DNA from 2 places in the Oceanobacillus sp. AG genome. Region 1 is predicted to be linked to the other one. Evidence: riboswitches for the same ligand, from Rfam matches in the RefSeq annotation. Region 1 holds a riboswitch; the other holds the start of a gene.
The links. A riboswitch is a leader RNA that binds a small molecule or an ion and turns the genes downstream of it on or off. The one in region 1 is predicted to bind lysine.

Region 2: another riboswitch for lysine. It lies ahead of GN217_RS10825 (Na+/H+ antiporter NhaC family protein); the one in region 1 lies ahead of dapA (4-hydroxy-tetrahydrodipicolinate synthase).

Annotation. Positions count from the first base shown of each region.
Region 1 covers NZ_WOWT01000038.1:20,759-24,954, reverse strand. Annotated here, with positions in the region: gene rocF (arginase) at 1-283, shown strand, start outside; lysine riboswitch at 551-732, shown strand; gene dapA (4-hydroxy-tetrahydrodipicolinate synthase) at 827-1,717, shown strand; gene GN217_RS19330 (PcsB-like coiled-coil domain-containing protein) at 2,102-3,355, shown strand; gene GN217_RS16765 (SPFH domain-containing protein) at 3,419-4,196, opposite strand, start outside.
Region 2 covers NZ_WOWT01000018.1:18,380-22,575, forward strand. Annotated here, with positions in the region: gene GN217_RS10810 (bifunctional metallophosphatase/5'-nucleotidase) at 1-345, shown strand, start outside; gene GN217_RS10815 (YunC family protein) at 414-722, shown strand; gene yunB (sporulation protein YunB) at 781-1,560, shown strand; lysine riboswitch at 1,603-1,778, shown strand; gene GN217_RS10825 (Na+/H+ antiporter NhaC family protein) at 1,916-3,469, shown strand; gene GN217_RS10830 (sodium-dependent transporter) at 3,708-4,196, shown strand, end outside.

The DNA of each region.
Region 1 (4,196 bases):
AGATACGAATCAATATTTTGAAGAGCAGGGGGTAGACGGGGTGCATCTTTCCTTTGATCTCGATGCAATAGATCCCTTGGACGCACCGGGTGTCGGCACTCCAGTTCCAGGCGGGGTAACGTTCCGTGAAGCTCATCTTGCCATGGAGATGCTTGCGGAAACTGGTAAAATTACATCCGCTGAATTTGTAGAGGTCAATCCAATTCTTGATGAGCGAAATAAAACGGGGACATTGGCAGTTGACTTAATTGGATCATTATTTGGTGAACGAATCCTATCCTAGAGTAATTGGTTATAAAATTCCCATTGTAACATCAGAATAATTGCAAATCCTAAGTGAGAGATTCAACAGCCAGTAACGGCCCAATTTATTCAACTAATACTCAGTAAGGAAAAAACGACTAGATGATGTTTTCCTGTATAAAAGATGCACGGTTAGGGTGCAAATAACATAAATATAGCAGTAAAGAGCTGCTGTTACTTGTTATTTCTTACAGTCTTTGTTATAGTAGTGAAAACAATTAAATATCTCTTATTTTATAAACGATAAAGTAAGGATAGAGGTTGCAGTGACCATTAGTACATATGTGGAGGGTGAATGAGACCCAGTGAACCATATGGAAAGGGGGAATTGCCGAAGCAGAAGGAAGCTCATTAATTCCGGATGCTGGGTCTATATCGAATAGGTATAGATCTGTCATATAGGCAACTATATGGGGAGCTATCAAGCGAAAGAACAATCCATCGTTCGAAAAGCAATAGCGGCCCAAACCGTTATTGCTTTTTTGCTTTTATTGATGGTAAAAAAGAAAGGGATGTGAAATAAATGTATTTTGGTAGATTACTAACAGCAATGGTGACACCTTTTGATAAACACGGAGAAGTAGATTATGGTAGAACGTCAAAGCTAATTGAACATTTACTCGATACAGGAACTGATGGTTTAGTTGTGGCCGGGACAACCGGTGAATCACCGACATTAACGACGAGAGAAAAGGTTGAACTATTTAAATATGTAGTGAAAGAAGTAAATGGCAAAGTACCGGTGCTTGCCGGAACAGGCTCGAATAATACGAGAGCCTCCATTGAACTGACAAGAGAAGTTGAATCGATTGGCATTGATGGAATTATGCTTGTCGTACCATATTATAATAAACCTTCTCAAGAGGGATTATATCAACATTTCAGCCAAATTGCAGCGTCCACATCTTTACCAGTCATGCTTTACAATATTCCAGGAAGATCTTCTGTCAACATGACTCCTGAAACGATTATCCGCTTGTCCCAAGTTGATAACATCGTCTCCGTAAAAGAAGCGAGCGGAGATCTTGATGCAGTATCTCAGATCATTGAAGAAACTGGAGATGACTTCAGTGTATATAGCGGGGATGACGGCATGACGTTACCAATTCTTTCTATTGGTGGAACGGGGGTTGTATCGGTCGCAGCTCATGTGATTGGGAAAGATATGCGAGCGATGGTCCAAAACTTCCTTGATGGTAACGTTACAGAAGCTGCTGGAATCCACCGTCGCATCGTGCCGGTTGTAAAAGCCTTATTCCAGGCTCCAAGCCCATCACCGGTAAAAGAAGCATTAAATGAAATCAACGTACCCGTTGGAAGTGTCCGCTTACCACTCATCCCATTATCAGATGTAGAAAAAGCAAATCTCACGCAAACCCTAGTAAACTTCCAAACAAATACTGTAGAAAATTAATAGAAATATGTTAAAGCTAAGGAGAATTTATTTTTCCTTAGCTTTTTAACTTTAGGGGATTATTAAGGTTCCTTGTAAAATGAAGATGCTGAGGATAACTGAAATTGTTAGCACTAGCCCGAGAGTAACAGTTTGTACGTTGCTGCGACTACTAGATGTGCTAGCTTAGTGGCAAACCCTCTACGGAGGGACAAGTAATCGCAGTCCCAGGCTTCCGCGTAACAAATCGCGTTCTTAACCTGCAAGGGCGTTTCCGTCTTTGTTTCAATGTAAATTTCTCCTGAAATCTAATTGTAATCTAAGCATAATCTTTTTGTTACGATTGGATGTTATACTGCAACCATAGATTGCGAATTAGAAATCTATGGAAATGGGGGAAAAAGGTTGAGGAAAAAGATAACAATCGTCACCTTGATAGCTTCTCTATTATTTATCCAAGGCACCTTTCATTTACAAGTCCATGCAAGTGGCAAGGGTGATTTAGAGGAGATCCAACAAGAGAGAAAAGAAATCCAGAACAACTTATCAGCTGGGGAACAGAAAATCAATGAACTTTATGACGATATGAAAGCATTGAACGAGGAAGTCAATCGGTTAGATGACCTTCTACAAGAGAAAGAGGCAAAAGTGGAGGAAATTACATATGAGATTGAAACTACGAAAGAAGAGATTTACACCCTCCAAGCAGAAATCGATCGATTGAATGCAAGTATTGAAGAACGCTTTGACTTGTTGAAAACAAGAGCATCATCCTACCAGAAATCAGGCGGGCTAATTAATTATATTGAAGTGATCTTTGACTCCCAGAGCTTTGGAGACTTCATTAGCCGCGTAACTGCAGTCAATCAAGTAATGGATTCGGATGCGATGTTGATGGAACAGCTTGAAGCTGATATGGAACTTGTCGAAGCGCATCAGCACTCAACACTTGAAAAGCTGAATGATTTAGACCAAATGCATGAAGCGCAAGAAGCAGAACGTGCACAGATTGAACAGGAAAAGCAGCAACAAGAGACGGTTAAAGCGTCTTTAAATGATAAGCGCCAGGAACTAGTTGCTTATGTCGAGCAATTAGAAGGGGAAGATACACGTTTAAAAACAATGGAAGATACAGTCAAAAAAGAAATTGCTGCAGCAGAAGCGGCAGAACGTGAGCGCCAAGAAGAGATTAAACTAGCAGCTGCTGAGAAAGCGAAACAGGAAGAACAAGCCCAAGCTGCAGTGGTTAAAACGAAATCAGTAGAGAAAAAAGAGGAACAGAAAGAAAGCAAACCGGTTCAGGTGAAAAAGGAAGAACCGGCTGTAAATAAACCGGAATCGAAACCAACGCCAAAGCCAAGCGAATCTGATAATAAGTCATTCACAGTTACATCTACCGCTTATACAGCAGACTGTAACGGCTGTTCTGGTGTAACAAGTACAGGAATCGATTTAAAGGCGAATCCAAATGCGAAGGTAATCGCAGTTGATCCAAGTGTCATTCCACTTGGAAGTATCGTTCATGTGGAAGGATACGGCCATGCGATTGCAGGAGATACAGGAAGCGCAATTCGTGGAAATAAAATAGATGTATTCGTCCCAACGCAAAAGCAAGCAACAAGCTGGGGCGTACGCACGGTGAAAGTAACGATTCAGTAATAACAAGTGCTCCTATATAAAAAAACAAAGAAAAGGTCGGCATCTTGGTGCCGACCTTTTCTATTACAATTTTTGACCACAGTTCGAGCAGAAGTTTGCTCCATCTGTTTTCTGCCCGCAATTTGGACAGAAGTTGGGCTTGCTTGAATTGCCAGTTGACTGGTTATTCGCTGCTGGCTGATTTTGTTGCTCCTGTTGTTGATTTTGGTCCGGTTGATTCATTTGTTTCATGTTTTTCATCATTTCACTTGCAACGTTCATGCCCATCATCATCCCGGCCATGTCGGATGCGGTTCCGCCACTTTTTACCTTACCTGAGGCTATACCGTCAGTCATTTCAAGTTGTTGATATTTCGCAACGTCACCAACCATACCCTGGGAAGCAGCTTTCGTAATCATATCCTGAATTTCTTTTGGATAGTTAAAGCTGTTTACATTAAATCCAGTGATGGAAAGCCCTAAATCATAGATTTCCATATCAAGGTCTTCCTGGATGCCCTGTGAGATTTCAAATGAATTTGCTTGCAGATTAAACATATCCTTCCCTTCACGCGCAATCCATTTCATTAAGAGTTGATCCAGCACGGTAGTAATCCGGATTTTTACATCTTCCACGAGATATTTCTTTTTCACACCTGCTACATTTTCGATTAATCTCACATAATCATTTACTTTAAAATTAAATGTCCCGTTCGCCCGGATTGGAATTCCACCCGGTAAAGCGGGGGAGGGGGAAGGGATGTTGATTGCGTTTTTCGTTCCCCATTTCACCGTGAATTGTTTCGTGTTAACAAATAGGACTTCGACACGCAGTCCGGAATTAAAGCCAAATTTAAATCCT
Region 2 (4,196 bases), on a different contig from region 1:
GAATTGATTGAAGTGATCCGTGCTTCCTTGAAGAAAGATTTCATGGAGATTCAATTGAAAGGATTCGGTTTCCGCGGGAAAGTCATTGGCAGAATGCTTTTTGCTGGGTTATCCATATCTACGACACTACGGGCGAACGGAACGGAAGCAGTGACAGGGGTAACGTTCCGTGATGGTTCAGCTGTGGAAAAGCAGAAAACATATCGCATTGCTACTGCCGATACATTTACTTTCGGTCGCCTTCTCCCTGAAATTGCCAAATCAGAAATGAAACAATACTTCCTACCTGAATTTTTAAGGGACTTATTACTCGATACGTTAAGAAATAAAACACCGCAGCCTTAAGATGCCGATTGTGACAGAGGAGCCTGCTTTTGCATACTTTATTATGTAACTAAAGGAGGCATCCGGAGATGATTACTGTTAATCCAATTGAAATTGAAGGGATGCAGTTCACAGCAGTAAGTGTCGAACTGCCAAAGACGACATTACTCACGGTTTCAAACGAAGTCGGCTATATTATGTGTGCTGCACTGGATGTGGATATTTTCAATGAGATTCCGAAGTTGCGGGAAAGGGAGGTAATTGCAGGGAGAGCGATAGGCGTGCGGACGATTGACCAATTACTCGCTGCTCCACTCGAGAAAATTACGGATGCATCGAAAGAATACGGCTGGAGAGAAGGAATGACGGGAAGGGAGGCTCTTCTTCTTATTTCATAAGTTTAGCACGTCTAACCCCTTGCATCGTTGCATAAGCATGATGTGAGGGGGTTTTTACATGCGGAAGAGACGTATCCCTAGAAAATTTGGCTCACCTCCAGCGCAAATCATATTGATACTTACAGTCATTATCTTTACGATATCGATTCTTGTGAGCATTATGGTTATCGATAAGGGAATTAAGCCAACGTTAATGGAGATTGCAACGGAAAAGACGAATGAGTTCGCTACCCGGGCAATTAATCGTGCAGTTAGTTTCACGGAGGACTATGATTTTTCCGATATAGCGAATATTACATATGATAAAAATGGGAATGTTGCTGCCTACTCCCCGGATGCAGCGACAATTGCTGAAATAAACCGAAATGCGACCAACCGGGTGGAGGAATATTTTCAGCGCTTAAATCGGGGAGACCCGATATTTTATGAAGACGAAGAACCTTTCGAGTTTGAGGAAGGGGCAACGGATCGTATCATGAATGATCCTACGTTGGTTGAAATTCCTTTAGGGCAAGTTACCGGAAACACCGTTTTAGCTAATCTCGGACCGAAAGTACCGATTAATTTGGAAGTGATTGGAACAGTACGAACGGATATTACAAGGGAGCAAACGGAATTCGGAATAAATGGAGTATGGATTTCCTTTTATTTGGATGTGGAAGCAGATGTACAAGTCATTATTCCATTCACTTCGGAAGTGACGACAGTAACTGCAGAAATCTATATTGATGGGGGTGCAATACTTGGAGATGTACCTGATTTTTATGGAGGCAATTCCGGTCCATCGATTGCCGTTCCAAGGAATGAAATCGGCCGGGACTTGCAGAATGCGGAATAATCTAGTATAGTAGGTTCAGAATTGAATAGTCGCCTTTTTGATCGGTGAGGTAGAGGTGCGAGTAATATGAGTAGCCAACAGGAGAATGACAACGTTGAATGTTAGTGAAAGGATTGTTTGCCGAAGCGTAATAAGCGTCAACTTATTATTTGCTGGTATGTCTTTGAATAAGGGGCATACTGTCATGCTAATACATTGCATGGAGAACTACTGATCGAAATGGAGGATAACGTATATTGTTAAAGAAACAATGATGGGTTATTTTCTATCATTGTTTTTTTATGTGAATATGTACCTTCCATTCGTTCAACTTGTACTCTATGCTATGAAATTTTTAAAATGGAGGAAAGACGAAATGGTAGGTACTTTTTATTCCCTTATTCCTGCACTTGTAATGCTCGTGCTCGTCATTGTCACGAAACGGATTCTGCTTTCTTTAGGGGCAGGAATTGTTTTGGGTGCTTTTTTCATACATGAATTCAACATACTAGATTCCTTGCAGGAGGTATGGCTCGTATTCTATGAAATATTTGTGGTAGATGGTTCCCTTAACGTTGATAATCTATTCTTACTTGCATTCCTGCTCTTATTGGGAATTATGACGGCCTTTCTTCAAGGATCCGGTGGTAGTCGGGCGTTTGGAGAATGGATGTTAAAACATGTAAAGACTCGTACAGGTGCAAAGTTAATGACAGGAGTTCTCGGTGTTATTATTTTTATCGATGATTACTTTGCCAGTTTAGCAGTTGGACAAATTGCCAGGCCGGTAACAGATCGGCACAACATATCCCGTGCGAAATTGGCCTATTTGATTGACTCTACTGCTGCTCCAATGACTGTGCTTTCGCCAATCTCCAGTTGGGGTGCATTTATTATTGGGTTGTTAAGCTCCATTTTTGTAGCAAATGGTATCACGGGTATTCAGCCAATGGAAGCTTTCATTAAAATGATTCCAATGAATTTATACGCCTTGTCAGCAATCTTACTTGTGTTCCTTGTTTCTTATTTGAAAATGGATATCGGAAAGATGCGGGTACATGAGAAGCGCGCAATGAAAACAGGCGAATTGATCGATCCAACTAATAGTAAGGTCCCTGGTGACTTAGGTGATACGGTTGAGGCCCATCCAAAAGGAAAAGTCTATCATCTGATTTTACCCATTGTTGTGCTTGTCGTAGCGACTGTATCAATGATGCTAATTACAGGTGCAATCGCAACAGAAGGTAAGGTAACCATCCTTTCTATGTTTGCTAATACTGACGTGAATCAGTCTCTCTTGATTGGGGGAGCAATTGCGGTCTTGCTTGGACTTATTCTACATGTGATGCATGATCCGCCAAAAGCAAACATTGGGAATATTTTTGTCCAAGGAATGAAATCGATGTTGCCTGCGATTTATATACTAATACTCGCATGGATGATCGGATCGATTATTTCATCCCTTGAAACGGGAACATATTTAGCAGAGTTGCTTCATGGAGCAAATGTTAGTTCGATGTACTTACCTGTGTTGTTCTTTATTATTTCCGGTTTAATGGCACTCGCAACCGGTACTTCTTGGGGAACATTTACCATTATGCTTGCTATTGGTGCTGAAGTTGTGATGGTGATTGACCCTGTTCTATTACTTCCAACACTTGGAGCTGTACTAGCTGGGTCCGTGTTTGGGGACCATTGTTCACCGATATCTGACACGACCATTCTTTCTGCAACAGGAGCGGGTGCAAATCATATTGATCACGTTTTAACGCAGCTGCCATATGCACTGCTTGCTGCTGGTGTGTCGGCGTTAGGATTCCTGTTGATGGGTGTGTTGGATATGATAGTTCTGCCACTAATCATTACATTAGGACTGATTGTAATTATCGGATTTATCATCCACCGCAATAATACAATGAGAGAAGCCTAATAAAGTGAAACTCATTCAGTGGGGGGATTACAGACCGTTAAAAAGCATATCCTTTTTCTATATGAAAAGGGATATGCTTTTTTAATTGAAAATACGTCTAAATAGGAAGGTATCGCAATATCTATAAGAATACATCATGTTGTATAAGAATGGAGGTGGGATATGGATATAAATGTGAGAATATTATAAAAATGATATACTAGCACTCATAATCGTAGTGAAAAAGGAGGGTACAAAAATGAAGGAACGTTCAGAGTGGGGAACAAGGGCTGGTTTTATTTTAGCGGCAGTTGGATCGGCGATTGGTTTGGGGAATATTTGGCGGTTTCCAGCAGTAGCGTATGAAAACGGTGGTGGTGCATTTTTCATCCCGTATTTATTTGCGCTGTTAACAGCTGGGATTCCCATTCTCATTATGGAGTTCACAATGGGGCACCGCTATCGGGGTTCTGCACCGTTAACGTTCAGGAGAATGAATAAGAAAACTGAATTTATCGGTTGGTGGGGCGTGCTTGTTGCATTTATCATTTCGACTTACTACTCTGTCATTATTGCATGGGCAATTTCTTACTCCTATTTCTCATTATCTCTTGCTTGGGGGGATGATACGGGAGGGTTTTTATTCGGTGAGTATTTAAAGCTCGCTGAAAGTCCAGGTCAGATAGGAAGTATGGTTCCAGGTGTACTATTCCCGCTGCTAATTGTTTGGGCGCTTGTCTTGTTCGTG